One region of the Pseudomonas sp. GW821-FHT07F05 genome, then DNA from elsewhere that is predicted to be linked to it. Evidence: riboswitches for the same ligand, from Rfam matches in the RefSeq annotation. Region 1 holds a riboswitch; each other region holds the start of a gene.
The links. Region 1 has a riboswitch for cobalamin ahead of AC07RO_RS26040 (CbtB domain-containing protein). Riboswitches for the same ligand answer to the same signal wherever they lie in the genome.
Positions count from the first base shown of each region.

Region 2: linked by a shared signal. The riboswitch ahead of AC07RO_RS04915 (ABC transporter substrate-binding protein) and the one ahead of AC07RO_RS26040 (CbtB domain-containing protein) in region 1 are both predicted to bind cobalamin.
Region 3: linked by a shared signal. The riboswitch ahead of cobO (cob(I)yrinic acid a,c-diamide adenosyltransferase) and the one ahead of AC07RO_RS26040 (CbtB domain-containing protein) in region 1 are both predicted to bind cobalamin.

Region 1 is NZ_JBWKQL010000021.1:13,575-18,924, forward strand. It holds gene cobN (cobaltochelatase subunit CobN) at 1-1,114, opposite strand, end outside; gene cobW (cobalamin biosynthesis protein CobW) at 1,117-2,190, opposite strand; cobalamin riboswitch at 2,318-2,549, opposite strand; cobalamin riboswitch at 2,674-2,906, shown strand; gene AC07RO_RS26040 (CbtB domain-containing protein) at 3,006-3,221, shown strand; gene AC07RO_RS26045 (CbtA family protein) at 3,233-3,952, shown strand; gene AC07RO_RS26050 (cobalamin biosynthesis protein) at 3,949-4,383, shown strand; gene cobM (precorrin-4 C(11)-methyltransferase) at 4,586-5,332, shown strand.
Region 2 is NZ_JBWKQL010000002.1:156,193-161,542, reverse strand. It holds gene AC07RO_RS04925 (aldo/keto reductase) at 1-213, shown strand, start outside; gene AC07RO_RS04920 (aspartate/glutamate racemase family protein) at 274-996, shown strand; cobalamin riboswitch at 1,218-1,413, shown strand; gene AC07RO_RS04915 (ABC transporter substrate-binding protein) at 1,557-2,558, shown strand; gene AC07RO_RS04910 (FecCD family ABC transporter permease) at 2,570-3,601, shown strand; gene AC07RO_RS04905 (ABC transporter ATP-binding protein) at 3,598-4,404, shown strand; gene AC07RO_RS04900 (glucarate dehydratase family protein) at 4,876-5,350, opposite strand, start outside.
Region 3 is NZ_JBWKQL010000001.1:717,047-722,396, reverse strand. It holds gene cbiB (adenosylcobinamide-phosphate synthase CbiB) at 1-395, opposite strand, end outside; gene bluB (5,6-dimethylbenzimidazole synthase) at 392-1,042, opposite strand; gene AC07RO_RS03385 (cobyrinic acid a,c-diamide synthase CobB) at 1,208-2,509, opposite strand; gene cobO (cob(I)yrinic acid a,c-diamide adenosyltransferase) at 2,506-3,117, opposite strand; cobalamin riboswitch at 3,225-3,450, opposite strand; gene AC07RO_RS03375 (C40 family peptidase) at 3,578-4,114, opposite strand; gene AC07RO_RS03370 (C40 family peptidase) at 4,202-4,891, opposite strand; gene AC07RO_RS03365 (NAD-dependent deacylase) at 4,958-5,350, opposite strand, start outside.

The DNA.
Region 1 (5,350 bases):
TGCGGGCAAGCAGCACCCAGCGCCGGGCCAGTTCGGCGACGAAATCCATGCGTTCCGGCTGGGCGCGGTAGCAAACCACGTCGGACTGACTGCGCTCGCTGTGCCAGGCCAGGTCCTTGAAGCTGATTGGCCGGCTGATGATGCGCCCGTCCAGTTCCGGCAGCGCGATGTGCATCGCCAGGTCTCGGGGGCCCAGCCCTTGGGCGCTTGCCTGCCAGGCGGGTTCGTTGTCCTGGGCGCAAATGGCCTGAATGACCGGGATGTCTCGGCGAAACGGCCGAACATCCGGCGCTTCCGGGCTGGATTGGGCGAAGCCGGTGGTGTTGAGAATGACCTCGCAATCCACCTCGTCGAGCCAGTCCTGTATCGCGCTCATGCAGCCGGCTTCCTTCAGGCTGGCGACGGCAATCGGCAACGGGTTCAGGCCCTGGGCCGACAAGCGCTCGCAGAACACATCGATGAAACCGGTGTTGGCTGCCTGCAGGTGGGAGCGATAGAACAGCACGGCCGCGACCGGCTGATCGGCGCGCCAGTCGGCCTGCCAGCGGGCCAGGTCGGCGTTGGCGTGGTGCGGGTGATAAATCACGGTGCGCGGCAGGGTCTGCGGCTCGGCCCAGGGGTAGTCGCCACCCAGCCAGCGGGTGGCGATGAAATTGAACAGCGCCAGCGCGTTGTGCTTGCCGCCCTGACGCAGGTAATGCCAGAGACGCTCGCGGTCTTCGACGGATTCCGTGCTCAGGCCGCTCAGCTCGGGGTCTGGCCGATCACAGCCCGGGACCAGAATCAGCTTCACGCCTTTCGCGGCCAGCTCCACCAGCCGCTCGACGCCATAACGCCAGTAGCCGATGCCGCCGTGCAGGGAAATCAGGATGACTTTGGCGTGGCGCAGCACCTCGTCCACGTACAGATCCACCGACGCATGGTTTTGCACCTGCATCGGGTTGGCCAGGCGCAGGCTCGGGTAGCTATCCGGCAATTGCCGCGCGGTTTCAGCCAGCAGCGCCAGATTTGAGTCGGCGCTGCACAGGATCACCAGCTCGGCGGGCGTCTGGCCCAGGTCAGCGATGCTGTCGTCGGGGACGAAGCCGCCGGGCTGTGTACGCAGCAGGTGCATGGTTAGCCTTTTATGCCTGAGACTGCGTCGCGCAATTGCGCTTCGAGGACGCCGGCGTCCAGTTCCTGGCCGATCAGCACCAGGTGGGTTTCCCGGGCTTCGTCTGCTTTCCAGGCGCGGTCGAAATGCTTGTCGAAACGCGTGCCGACGCCTTGCACCAGCAGGCGCATGGGTTTGCCGGGAATGGCGGCGAAGCCTTTGACACGCAGGATGCCGTGCTGGACGACGGCCTGGGTCAGCGCGTCGAGCAACAGCGATTCGTCGGCCTGGGGCAGCGTGATGGAGATGGAATCGAAGGCGTCATGGTCGTGGTCATCATGATCGTCGCCTTCGTGGTGATCGTGGTGGGTCTTGCGCCCGTCGATGTGCAGCTCGGATTCGGCGCCCAGGCCCAGCAATACGCTGATCGGCAGCTGGCCCCGGTTCGCTTCGACGATCTTCACCGCCGGCGGCAGTTCTTCGGCGACTTCGGCACGCACGGCGGCGAGAGCATCAGCGTCGAGCATGTCGGCCTTGTTCAGCACGACGAGATCGGCGCTGGCCAGTTGGTCGGCGAACAGTTCGTGCAGCGGCGATTCGTGATCCAGGTTCGGATCGAGCTTGCGCTGGGCGTCGACTTGGTCCGGGAACGCGGCGAAGGTGCCGGCGAGCACGGCCGGGCTGTCGACCACGGTGATCACGGCGTCGACGGTGCAGGCGTTGCGGATTTCCGGCCACTGGAAGGCTTGGACGAGGGGTTTCGGCAGGGCCAGGCCCGAGGTTTCGATGAGGATGTGATCGAGGTCGCCGCGACGGGCGACCAGTTCCTGCATCACCGGGAAAAACTCTTCCTGAACGGTGCAGCACAGGCAGCCGTTGGCCAGTTCGTACACGCGACCGACGGCTTCTTCTTCGGTGCAGCCGATGGTGCATTGCTTGAGGATGTCGCCGTCGATGCCCAGTTCGCCGAATTCGTTGACGATGACGGCGATGCGTCGGCCTTCGGCGTTGTCGAGCATGTGCCGCAGCAAGGTGGTTTTGCCCGAGCCGAGAAAGCCGGTGACGATGGTGACGGGGAGTTTGGCCAGTGTTTTCATCGGTTGCCCTCAGGCGTGCGGCGGGGCAACGAGGACGAAAACAGCGCAGGCCGGTGGAAGCAGGCGCGCGGTTCGATTCGCCACCGGATCACCCCGCCCGGTTGTAGTGGAATTCCTCGGCCGCTTGCAGGCGGTCCGATTCGAGGCAGGTCTCCTGGCTCACGGCGGCCGGTCGCTGACAGGCATCATCAGGCGACTGGTATTCATCGCGCCTTCCCGCTCGCGCAGTGGCTGTGCAATGAAGCTGTCCGTTTACAGTTGCGGGGGCAGCTGCGGCTTGATACCGCATTCCCTTCTTAGCGCCGGTGGCCTTGGTAGTTGATAAAGGCGCCCGGCGAACCTCAAGTGCGCAAGGCTACGCAGTGACTGGAGGCCGGTCAATCGCGCTTTGCAATGATCGCCGCACCAATTGACGCACCGATCGCTGCATTGATTGACGCATCGGCTGAAGGGCCGATTGACGAGCCAAACAGCCCGTGGTCTGCTACACACCTTGTTACGGGTGCCCTTCACAGGGTGAAACGGGAAACCGGTGCGTACAGACCTTCGGGTGTGTATCAGTCCGGTGCTGCCCCCGCAACGGTAAGCGAGTGAAGAGTCAGATCCACTGTGTCGGCATCGATATGGGAAGGCGATTCTTGAAGGCACGACGGCTGTAACGGCTGATGCATGTGCCCCTCGCGAGCCCGGAGACCGGCCCGATAACGCTACATAACACAACCCGCGGTGGGCGGGCGCTGTTGATCACTGCCGGCCTTCGCCTGCGGTGTCTTCGCGTCTTTCCGTCCGCTGAATCCACTTCAGAGGGAAGCGCCATGTCCATCAGCACACCCCGCCAGACGTCCGGCACCGGCACCAGCACAAACACCACAACAGCCGTGACCGCCACCCAAAACCAGCGCCTTGTCGCCGCCGTCAGCGCGATGTTTCTCGGTGCGTTTCTGGTGTACTTCGCCGGTTTCTCCCACATCGATGCGGTGCACAACGCGGCACACGACACCCGTCACAGCTCCGCCTTCCCGTGCCATTGAGACCCGCCGCCATGTTCAAGCGAATTGCGCAAACGGCCGGGTTCAGCGGACTGCTCGCCGCCCTGCTGTTGACACTGCTCCAAAGCTTCTCGGTGGCGCCACTGATCCTGCAGGCGGAGACCTACGAAAAGGCCCCGGCTGCCGAGATGCACGAGCACGCCGAGGGTGCGATGGCCGGCCACGTCCATGACGCCGAAGCCTGGGAGCCGGAAGACGGCTGGCAGCGCGTGCTGTCCACCACCGGCGGCAATCTGGTGGTCGCGGTCGGCTTCGCCCTGATGCTGGCGGCGCTGTACACCCTGCGTACGCCGACCAGTGCCCGCGAAGGCGTGCTGTGGGGGTTGGCCGGTTATGCGGTGTTCGTGCTGGCGCCCACTCTTGGTTTGCCGCCCGAGCTGCCCGGCACTGTCGCGGCGGATCTGACCCAACGGCAGATCTGGTGGGTCGGCACCGCCGCCTCCACGGCTTCAGGCCTGGCATTGATAGTGTTTGCACGGCACTGGGTGTTGAAGGCCTTGGGCGCGGTGATCCTGGTGGTGCCGCATATCGTCGGCGCGCCGCAACCGGCGGTGCATTCGGCACTGGCGCCGGAAGCCCTTGAAGCGCAATTCAAGATCGCGTCGCTGCTGACCAATGCGGTTTTCTGGATTGCCCTGGGCTGGATCAGCGCCTGGTTGTTTCGGCGCAATGAAGCGACCGAGACGCACGTCGGTTTGAAGCCTGCTCTGTGAATGAAGTGCGCGATCGGCCGCTGTGGGTGGTCGGTCTGGGCTGCCAGCGCGGCTGTTCGGCGCTGGAGCTTCGGCAGTTGATGGAGCATGGGTTGCGGGAGGGTCGTCTTCAGCTGACAGACGTTGCCGCCCTCGCCTCCATTGACGGCAAGTCGGCCGAGGTGGGGCTGCTGGCACTGGGTCATGAGCTGGGGCTGACGATCGGGTTTTTCAGCGCGGGTGATCTGGCGGCTTACGAGGCACAGCTGACTTACCTTTCGGACATCGCCTTCGAACGCACCGGCTGCTACGGCGTGGCAGAAAGCGCGGCGCTGGCGATGGTGACACGGTTGACCGGCGCGCCCGCGACCTTGGTCATCCCCCGCCGAAAAAGCCCCCACGCGACCTTTGCTCTGGCAACCGCAAACGTTAGGGCTGGAGCAATCTCATAGGCCGGCTCAATCTTGTAGGACCGGCTAGAACTGTAGGACCGGCTTTAGCCGGGAAGACGTCAGTAGTCACACCGCAGATTTTGATGGTGTGCCCGAGGGCCCCTTCCCGGCTAAAGCCAGTACTGAAAAGTCAGACCGAGTGCGCTCAGGGAGAATGCATCCGACGAGCCACTGCTCAAATGAACCCCAATCAGGAAACCCCATGACTGTTTTTTTCATCGGCGCCGGCCCCGGCGATCCGGACCTGATCACTGTCAAAGGCCAGCGGCTGATCCGCTCCTGCCCGGTGATCATTTACGCCGGTTCCCTGGTGCCTGAAGCAGTGCTGGAAGGTCATCAGGCGATCCAGGTCACCAACAGCGCTCCATTGCACCTTCAGCAGATCATCGAGCTGATGAAATCCGCTCATGCACAGGGCCAGGACGTGGCGCGTGTGCATTCCGGCGATCCGAGCCTGTATGGCGCGATCGGCGAACAAATCCGCTGCCTGCGCGATCTGCAGATCCCCTTCGAAATCATCCCCGGCGTCACCGCCACCGCCGCCTGCGCCGCGTTGCTCGGGACAGAGCTGACGCTGCCGGACATCTCTCAGAGCGTGATCCTGACCCGCTACGCCGACAAAACCGACATGCCCGAAGGCGAAAGCCTGGGCGATCTGGCACGGCACCGGGCAACCATGGCGATCCATCTGGGGGTCAATAACCTCGGCAAGATCGTTGCCGAGCTGACGCCGCACTATGGCGCCGACTGTCCCATTGCCGTGGTGCATCGCGCCAGCTGGCCCGATCAGGATTGGGTCACCGGCACACTGGCAGACATCGAGGAGAAGGTGCGGATCAAGGGATTTCGTCGCACCGCGCTGATCCTGGTGGGTCGGGTACTGGGCAACGACGTGTTCAGCGAGTCATCGCTGTATCGCGCGGGCCATGCCCATGTGTTCAGGCCCTAGCGTGCGCCTCTAGACCTT
Region 2 (5,350 bases), on a different contig from region 1:
GCCCGTCAGTACCAGGTCGACATTAAATCGGCAGCGCTGCAATTTGTCCTTGCCAACCCCCTGGTGGCGGCGGTGATTCCGGGTGCCAGCCGCCCTTCGCGGATCATCGAGGACGTCACCGCGCTTAACGCACAGGTGCCTGACGGTTTCTGGCAGGCCATGCGCGATCAGGGCTTCATCGCCCTGCAGGCGCCCGTGCCGATGAAAGACTGATATCGTGGGCAACGACGCCGGGCCAGACGCCCGGCCTTGTTTTCTGCGCGAGATCTGTCCATGCGAATTCTGATCGTCAACGTCAACACCACCGAATCGATGACCGAGACCATCGCCGAGCAGGCCCGCAGCGTGGCCTCGCCTGGCACCGAGATCATCGGCCTGACCCCGCGCTTCGGCGCCGAGTCGGTGGAAGGCAATTTCGAAAGCTACCTGGCGGCCATCGCGGTGATGGACCGGGTGATGTCCTACGAAGGGCCCTATGACGCCGTGATTCAGGCCGGTTACGGCGAACATGGCCGCGAGGGTTTGCAGGAATTGCTCGAGGTGCCGGTGGTGGACATCACCGAAGCGGCGGCCAGCCTGGCGATGCTGCTGGGGCATAAATACGCGGTGGTCACCACGCTGGACCGCACCGTGCCGCTGATCGAGGATCGCCTGAAACTGGCCGGCGTGTACGAACGCTGCGCGTCGGTGCGGGCCAGTGGCATGAGCGTGCTGGAGCTGGAGGCATCGCCGGAGCGTGCGGTCGAGGCGATCGTTGAGCAGGCCATGGAAGCGGTGAATCGGGACAAGGCCGAGGTGATTTGCCTGGGCTGCGGCGGCATGGCCGGGCTGGATCAACTCATCCGTGACCGCGCCGGCGTGCCGGTGGTGGAGGGCGTGACCGCAGCGGTGGCACTGGCAGAATCACTGGTGCGTCTGGGGTTGAAGACCTCGAAAGTGCGGACCTATGCGACGCCTCGGCCGAAGAAGATTGTCGGTTGGCCGTTTAAGCTCTAAGCCGGTGGTGTTGAGCTCACGCCGATGGCGCTGCAAACACATACCTTGTGGGAGCGAGCTCGCTCGCGAAGACTGCATTCCAGCCGCAGAAGATTTAGCGGATGTGCTGGCCTCTTCGTGAGCAAGCTCACTCCCACAGGTGTTGCGTCCGTCCAGTTACTGCGAGGTGTCAATACATCTCCGGCACACTGTCGCTGCATTCGCCTCTCCCCACCGAATCGTTTAGTATCCCCGCCGCCGGTTTCCGCTCGGAATTAATAGGGAATCCCCAGGCGCGTGCTGCGCGCTGAAAGGGAACTGTCCCCGCAACTGTAGGCGCTGAGCCCTGCTTCCTGTTTGCCACTGGGTGACCCCGGGAAGGCCGAAGCACGGCGATGAAGCGTCAGTCAGGAGACCTGCCGGCCAGCATATTCATTCACCGGCGGGGTGTCCGGGGAAGGACTCCCGTTCGCGTGCCGTGCGCGCACCATGAGCCCGCCCTTTTTTCCGGGGCGTCTGTCGGGATGGACTTTCCAGCGCCTGCTTCGCCAAGCATTCAGGCTATCTGGAGATCGCTGTTCATGCCGCTGCGCCGCCTCGCTGCCCTGCTCGTCACCCTGACCTTGCCCACTGCCGCCCTCGCGGCGTCGACGATTTACCCCTTGACCGTGGACAACTGCGGCCAAGCGCTGACCTTCACCCACGCCCCGCAGAAAGCCGTGACCATCGGCCAGGCGGCCACCGAGATGCTCTATGCCCTCGGACTGGGCCCGAACGTGATCGGCACGTCGCTATGGTTTAACCCCGTCCTGCCCCAGTACAAAACCCTCAACGACGGCATCGCTCGGCTCGCGGATAACGCGCCGAGTTTTGAATCGGTGATCGGCAAACGCCCGGATTTCGTCCCGGTGCAGTTTGAGTGGATGGTCGGGCCCCAGGGCGCCGTTGGCACCCGCGAGCAGTTCCGCGACCTGGGCATCCCGACCTACATCCTGCCGTCCGATTGCGAGGGCAAGAACAACCGGGTCGGCGCCGACGGCACGCGCCTCGAAGCCTTCCGCATCGACACGCTGTACAAAAGCCTGCGGCAGCTGGCGCAGATTTTCGACGTGCAGGACCGTGGCGAGCAGTTGATCGCGGATTACCAGGCGCGAATGGCTCGGGCTGTGGCGCAGGCGAACGCCCATGCCAACCCGCCCGTCTCGGCGGTCTTCTGGTTTTCCAGCCCGGACATCAACGTCGATCCGTACGTGGCCGGACGCAAGGGCATTCCCAACTTCATGCTCGACACCCTCGGCATGCGTAACGTCATCGACTCCGACGAGGAATGGCCGACCGTGGGCTGGGAAACGATCGCCAAGGCCAACCCGACCGTGCTGGTCATCGCGCGCATGGACCGTCGCCGCTTCCCGGCCGACGATCACGAGAAGAAGCTGGCCTTCCTCCGCTCGGACCCGGTCACACGGAATATGGATGCGGTGAAAAACAATCGCATCGTGATCATGGACGCCAGCGCCATGGAGTCCAGCGTACGGCTGTTTGACGGCATCGAACAACTGGCTCAGGCCACTCACCCGCAATGACGTCATTCAGCATGCCCCGTTCGAGCGTCGTTCGAATCTTCGGCCACGTTGCCTGGGCCACCGCGTTGCTGGCGTTGGCGGTGCTGGCGGGCGTGGCGATCGGCGAGACGTCGATCAGCCTGCCGGTGATCGTTCAGGTGCTGGCGAACAAGCTGTGGGCCACAGGCTATCCCCTCGACCCCATCGATGAGGGCATCGTCTGGAATTACCGCCTGACCCGGGCCATCGTGGCCGCCACCTGCGGCGCAGGGCTGGCGGTGTCGGGTGTGGTTCTGCAATCGCTGCTGCGCAACCCGCTGGCCGATCCCTACTTGCTGGGCATTTCCGCCGGCGCTTCGACTGGCGCGGTGCTGGTGGCGATCATCGGCATCGGTGCCGGGACGATTTCACTCTCCACCGGCGCGTTTGCCGGGGCGATTGCTGCCTTCGCGCTGGTCGCCCTGCTCGCCCGCTCCTCTCGGGGCCAGACCGCTGCCGGCCAGATCATCCTGGCGGGCATTGCCGGGTCCCAGCTGTTCAACGCCCTGACGTCCTTCCTGATCACCAAGTCGGCCAATGCCGAACAGGCCCGCGGGATCATGTTCTGGTTGCTGGGCAATCTCAGCGGCGTGCGCTGGTCGTCGGTGGCGCTGTCGGTGCCGGTCGTGGTGCTCGGCTTGCTGGTGTGCCTGTGGCATCGGCGCGCGCTGGATGCGTTCACGTTCGGCAGCGACTCGGCGGCATCCCTGGGCATTCCGGTGCGCCGGGTGCAGGCCGTGCTGATTCTCACCGCCGCGCTGATGACGGCGGTGATGGTGTCGATCGTCGGCTCCATCGGCTTCGTCGGGCTGGTGATTCCCCATGCGGTGCGCCTGATGGCCGGGGTGCGCCACGCGCGTCTGTTGCCCTTGAGCGCCCTGATCGGCGCGCTGTTCATGATCGCCGCCGACGTGCTGTCGCGCACCTTGATCAAGGGTCAGGTGTTGCCGATCGGGGTCATTACGGCGCTGGTCGGCGCGCCGGTTTTCGCCATGATTCTGGTCCGCGGGAATCGTCCTCGATGAACGCCCGTCAGGAGGTGCCCGGTGCCATGCTGGAAGGCAGTGACCTGAGTTATTCGGTCAAGGGCGCGTCGCTGCTCAGTGGGGTGAGCCTGGCGATTCGGCCGGGGGAAAACCTGGGGATCGTCGGGCCCAATGGCTCGGGGAAGTCGACGCTGCTGAAGTTGCTGGCGGGGATTCAGTCGCCGTCTCAGGGCGACGTTCGCCTGGGCGGGCAGCGATTGTCGTCGCTGAGCCGGCGGGACATTGCGCGGCAGGTGGCGGTGGTGGAGCAGCACGCGCAGACGGGTGATTCGATCAGTCTGTTGCAGGCGGTTGAGTTGGGCCGTACGCCGTGGCTCTCGGCGCTGGCGCCGTGGGGCGCGGACGATGACCGGATTGTGGCGCAGGCGCTGGCGGATGTGAGTGTGCAGCACTTGGCGCATCGGGCGTGGCATACGTTGTCGGGTGGGGAGCAGCAGCGGGGTCATATTGCGCGGGCTTTGGCGCAGCGGCCGCAGGTGTTGTTGCTGGATGAGCCGACGAATCATCTGGATATTCAGCAGCAGTTGTCGATTTTGCGGTTGGTGCAGGATTTGCCGGTGACGACGGTGGTGGCGTTGCATGATTTGAATCAGGCGCTGGGGTGTGATCGTCTGGCGGTGATGGATGGGGGGCGGTTGGTGGCGTTGGGTTCGCCGTTTGATGTGTTGACGCCGGAGCTATTGGGTGAGGTTTTTGGGGTGCGGGGGCATTGGTTGGTTGATCCGTTTGACGGGGCTAAGGTGTTGAGGTTGAGGGCGCCAAGATCAAAGGCGTCGGCCTAACGGCCTCGTTTTCGCCTTCGGCGAGTTACTTGGAAAAGCACCCCAAGTAACCAAGGGTGCTTGCTCCTGGTTGGGTTCCTCCTTCGTCGGAATACCTTCACTCCGGTCTCGCTGCGTGGGCCCGCGCCGAACGGGCATCCATGCCCTGACGGCGCTCTCGCCGCATCCATGCGGCTCGGCCCACTCCGCGAGACCTCCGTTCAGCCTGCACCCAAGTCGCGTTTTGCGGTGTTTGAGCCTTTTGGGTATGAAGATCAAGAGCAGATCAAAGGCTTCCCGGCTGAAGCCGGTCCTACAGTGAGGTCACGCGTCCCTCACTGGCTTGACGCGGTCTCGTAGGACTGGCTTTAGCCGGGAAGAGGCCAGTTCAGGCGCTGAAGGATCTCCGGCCTGAACGGTATTTGTGGGAGCGAGCTTGCTCGCGAATGCGGTATCCCAAACGGCGCCGTTCATGCAGCCCCACCCCCAACCTCAATACCTCGGCTTCACCGCCTTCCACTCCGGTTTGTATTTCTGCATTTGCCGCACATCATCCCGCTGGCGAATCCCGCACGTCAGGAATTGGTCATTGAGTTTGCCCAGCTGGTCATAGTCCAGTTCAAGCCCCAGCCCAGGCTCGCGGGTGAGGTGGACGCAGCCGTCGATGATGGGAAGTTTGCCGCCTTTGATGACTTCTTCGTCCGGTTCTTGCCACGGGTAGTGGGTGTCGCAGGCGAAGTCGAGGTTGGGGACGGCGGCGGCGACGTGGGTCATGGCCATGAGGCTGATGCCCAGGTGGGAGTTGGAGTGCATGGAGACGCCGAGGCCGAAGGTGTCGCACATTTTTGCCAGGGCCTGGGTGTCGCGCAGGCCGCCCCAGTAATGGTGGTCGGCGAGGACGATCTGCACGCTGTTCAGCGCGACGCTGCGGCGGAATTCGTCGAAGTCGGTGACGACCATGTTGGTC
Region 3 (5,350 bases), on a different contig from region 1:
ACTTCGGTGCCGTCCAGCTCGGAGGTCTGGCGACTGACCAGATAGCCGACGCGCCGACGCGCTTCGGGCAGATCGTCGCTGCGCAGCGCCTGGGCGACCGGCTCGACGTGCTCGCCCAGGCTGCGAAGACCCAACGCGCAGTACAGCGCCAGCACGTCCACCAGCCAGCCAATCAACGGTAGCCAGCTGAGCAACGTGGCGATCAGGGTCAGCGGAATGACGGCGATGAACCACGCCGTCACGCCATGGCTGCGCCAGCCCCGGCCGGCAGCATTCAGGCGCTGTTCGATGCGCTCGGCAAAACGGCCGAACGCCACCAGCGGGTGGTTCCGTTTTGGCTCGCCGAGCAACGCGTCCAGCGCGACCCCGGCGACGCTCAATAACGCCACACTCATTCAATCACTCCCCATGTGTTCTCGTAGACCAACTCTTGCAACGCGCGCGGCTGCGCCCAGCCCTCCAGCACCAGCATCGGCGCCGGGTAAAATGCCTTGACCGGGCCCAGGCACAGGATCGCCAGGGGTTTTGAACCGGTTGGCATCTTCAGCAGATCAGCCAGGGCCTGGGGATCGAACAGCGACACCCAGCCCATGCCCAGACCCTCGGCACGGGCCGCCAGCCAGAGGTTCTGGATCGCGCACGACAACGACGCCATGTCCATTTCCGGCAGGGTGCGACGCCCGAAGATGTGTTTGTCGCGGTCGTCCATCAACGCAGCGACCAATACCTCGGCGCAGTCGCTGATGCCCTCGACCTTCAGCTTCATGAAATCGTCGGACCGCTCGCCCAGGGCTTCGGCGGTGCGGATGCGTTCTTCTTCCACCTGCGCCTGAATCTGCGCGCGCAAGGCCGGATCGGTGATGCGCAGGAACCGCCACGGCTGCATCAGGCCAACGCTCGGCGCGTGGTGGGCGGCTTCGAGCAGACGGGCCAGCAACTCCGGCGCGACGGTGCCCCCGCAGAAGTGACGCATGTCGCGACGCTCGGCGATGGCGCGGTAAACGGCGGCGCGTTCGGGGTCAGTGAAGGTGTGTTCAGTCATGGCTCGCCTGTCCCGCGAGTGAAACACAGCAATCACCTGCGATGCGCCCCATGTAGGAGTGAGCTTGATCGCGAAAGCGGTTTTTCAGAAAAGGAGTGGGATCGGACGCGCCCACTTTGCGAGCAGGCTCGCTCCCACAGAATGCGGCGGTTGAATTAGATGGGCTCATGGCAAAAACAGCGCCGCCATCGCCTGGGGATTCGAGGGAAAGTAAAAGTGGACATACGACGCAGTCATGCGCCCTTCGCGGTACACCGCTTCGGCGCCGCGCCCGCCATTGGGGCTGAGGCCGCGGGCGATGGGGGTCAGCTCGGTGCTGGTCAGGGAGTGGTGATAGGTGTGGCCACGCAGGATGCCTTCCGGCAGTTCGACCGATTGCAGGGCCAGGGCGGCCAGACGCTTTTGCATCACGGCTTCCCCCTTGAGCAAGCCCACCCCTTCGGCGCGCTGGCCGTCGACATCGGTCAGGGCATCGAGCAGATACAACATACCGCCGCATTCGGCGAGCAGGGGCTTGCCGGCGGCGTGGTGCGCGCGAATCGCGGCCAGCATGCTGTGGTTTTCCGCCAGCGCCGTGTGATGCAGTTCCGGGTAACCGCCCGGCAGATACAGGCTGTCGGCGTCGGGTAATTCGCGGTCGCGGATCGGCGAGAAGAACGACAGTTCGGCGCCCATCTCCCGCAACAGGTCGAGGCTGGCACCGTAGAAAAACGCAAACGCCTCGTCGTGGGCGATGGCGATTTTCACACCGGCCAGCAGCGGTTCGGCCGGCACGAATTCCGGCGCGGTAAAGGTCACGGACGGTGGCAACGTGGCGTCGCAGGTGCTGGCCAGTGCGGTGGCCGCAGCGTCAAGGCGCATGTCCAGGTCATTCAATTCGCTCGCCTGCACCAGGCCGAGGTGCCGGCTGGGCAGCTCAATGCCGGTTTCACGGGACAGCGCGCCGTACCAGCGCAGGCCTTCAGTCAGGCTGCCTTCCAGCAACTGCGCGTGGCGCACTGTGCCGACGCGATTGGCCAGCACGCCGGCGAATGGCAGATCCGGCTGATAGCGCGCCAGCCCAAGCGCCAGTGCGCCGAAGGTCTGAGCCATGGCCGTGCCGTCAATCACCCCCAGCACCGGCACGCCGAAACGCCGGGCCAGGTCTGCGCTGGAGGGCGTACCGTCGAACAAGCCCATGACGCCTTCGATGAGGATCAGGTCGGCGTCGGCGGCGGCTTCCCACAACAGACGCCGGCTTTCGGCCTCGCCAATCATCCACATGTCCAGTTGGTACACCGGATGGCCGCTGGCGCGTTCGAGAATCATCGGGTCGAGAAAGTCCGGTCCGCATTTGAACACGCGCACCTTGCGCCCCTGATTGCGATGCAGACGGGCGAGTGCGGCGGTGACGGTGGTTTTGCCCTGGCCGGACGCGGGCGCAGCGATCAATACTGCCGGGCAGTGCCGGGGCTGGCGCTCACTCACAGTTCGATGCCTTTCTGCGCCTTGATGCCGGCTTGAAAGGCATGCTTGACCACGCCGATATCGGAAACGGTGTCGGAGAGGTCGATCAGTTCCTGCTTCGCCCCGCGACCGGTGACGATCACGTGCTGCATCGGCGGGCGTGCCTGCAAATCGCTCAGCACCTGCTCCAGGTCCAGATAGCCGTGCTTGAGGGCAATGTTCAGCTCATCGAGCACGACCATGCCGATAGAGGCGTCCTTGAGCATTTCCCGGGTCACGGCCCAGGCGGCTTCGGCGGCGGCGATGTCGCGCTGGCGGTCCTGGGTTTCCCAGGTGAAGCCCTCGCCCATCACGTGGTAACGCACTTGTTCGGGAAAGCGGCGGAAGAACAGCTCTTCGCCGGTGCTGTGGCGGCCTTTGATGAACTGCACGACGCCGCACTGCATGCCATGGCCCATGGCGCGGGCCAGCATGCCGAAGGCCGAGCTGCTTTTGCCTTTGCCGTTGCCGGTCAGGACCAACAGCAATCCGCATTCATTTGGCGCGCTGGAAATGCGCTCGTCCATCACCGCCTTTTTGCGCAGCATGCGCGCCAGGTGGCGTTCGTCACGTTCGGGGGATTCGCTCATCTCAGCTCTCCGCTTGAGGGCAGGTGTGGCAAACGGAGGGCACAGGCAAAGACTGTCAGCAGGCACCGGACATGGCCCGGCCTGCAGCAGAGCATCGCCCTCCGTGATGCTGTTCGATGGATCAGGCCGGTCTCCGGACTCATGAGTTGCCACAACCGTGGCAGGCCAGGCGCCTTCCCATGTTCAGCGAACACAGTGGCATTGTGCGTGGCCTTGACTCATTTACCGTTGCGGAGGCAGCGCCGGAATTGATCGCACGAGCAATCGCACCGGCTTCCCTGTTTCACCCTGTGGACCAACAAGGTCCCGGGCACCTGAAACATGGCGCGAAGGTTAGAGGGTTGACTGGGGAGCGTCAATCGAACCGTGGACAGAGCGCCCACGGGTTTACGGGATTTCACCCTGGAATGCACAGGTGTTCCTGCAGCAGCAGCCCATGAACACGTTGCCTCAAAAACGACTATTGCCTGGCAAGATTCGATGGCTGGATAACGCGCTTGGCATTCAGCCAGGCCTTTTGCCAATAAGGCTTGTCCAGGCTGTCGAGTTTGACGGTGCCGCCGGTGGCCGGTGCATGAACGAATCGCCCTTCCCCGACGTAGATGCCGGCGTGGCTGACGTGGGAGCCGCCGCCCGTGGCGAAGAACACCAGGTCACCGGTCTGCAACTGGCTGCGGTCGATGTCCGGGCCACGCAGGGTGATCATTTCCCGCGTCGATCGCGGCAAGGTGATACCGGCGGCGTCGTGGTAGACATAGCCGATCAGGCCGCTGCAATCGAAACCCGAATCAGGCGTGTTGCCGCCCCAGCGATAAGGCGTGCCAACGAGGCCGATCGCGCGCAACAAAACGTCGTCGGCGAGCGGTGAAGAAAACTGGGGAGGAGCGGAGACCACAGGCCGGTAGACGACCTTGCGTGGAGCAGGCGGTGGAGTGCTGGAACATGCGGCCAGCAGCACAGCCAGAGAGGCGACGATCAGGCGAACCGTTAACGACATAAACACGACAACCTGTGCGGGATGCAGCTTACTTTGCCGAGGGCCGGGGTCGCGCGCAAGAGGGGTTAGCCCTTTGCGCGCCCGGAATTAACGGGTTTGGCGCTTGATTGTAGTCGAGCTCATCGCGGTAGTGGTTGCAGGTACCGTTGAAGGTGCCATCGCCAGCGCGCGTTTGGCTTCGATGAACGTCTTGGCCCAGTAGGCATCGTCGAGGCTGTCGACGCGGACACCACCGCTGCGGCGGCTGCTGGAGTGGATGAATTGATCATCGCCCAGGTAGATGCCCGCATGGCTGACACGACCACGGCCGGCAGTGCTGAAGAACAGCAGGTCGCCTGGCTTGAGGTCATTGCGTTTAACGAGAGGGGCATCGATGTTGATCATTTCGCGGGAGGAACGCGGCAGGCTCATGCCCGCCTCTTCGCGGAAGAGATAACCGATGAAACCGCTGCAGTCGAAACCAGAGGTGGTCGACGTGCCGCCGAAGCGATAGCGAGTGCCTATCAGGGATTTGCCGCGCTCGAGGATGCTGTCAGCCAGAACCGGCAGGCGGTACGGCTTGTTATCGGCAAATTGAGCGAGCTCGTCTTCGGTGGCGACTTCGTCATCCAGTACGGAGGATGCGTAATCGGCACGCTTGCTGGCGGATTGAGCGGTGGCAGAGTCCCGGAACTGGGGGCTTTGCGACTGTTGTTGCGACGTCGGCATCTGGGCCGCACAGCCGAACAACAGCGTTACGAGTGCGAGAGGCACGAGGGGTGCGAAGCGGTTTAGCATGTGCACGACCGTGGCTGAAGTGTAAAGAAGCCGAGACTATGCCTTCAATCGTACCCATTTGCAAATTCAATCGAAACAAATGTGACTTACGATGTCGTCCATCACTTCTAAGGCTCTACACCTCAGAAACGCATCCATGTGCGCGGAATGATCGGTCGGCGAAGGGTTTATCTCGGCAGTAAAGCCTCCCGTCACCCGAGCGCGCAGCATGGGCTCATGAATGTACGGGAAGCTGGCGGTGGTTCCGATGCTGAGCACAGCATCAAAGCCTTTTGCCATCTCTTCCTGAAGCACGTTCAGTGCCAACTCTGGCAACATCTCCTCAAACAACACCACCGATGGCCTCAAAACGCCAGTACAGCGGGCGCACAGCGGTGGCAGTGGCCGGTTGAGGTGCTCGCTCAACTGCAGATCTTCGGCGCCACAAGATTGACAGTAGAGCGGCGCCAACTGGCCATG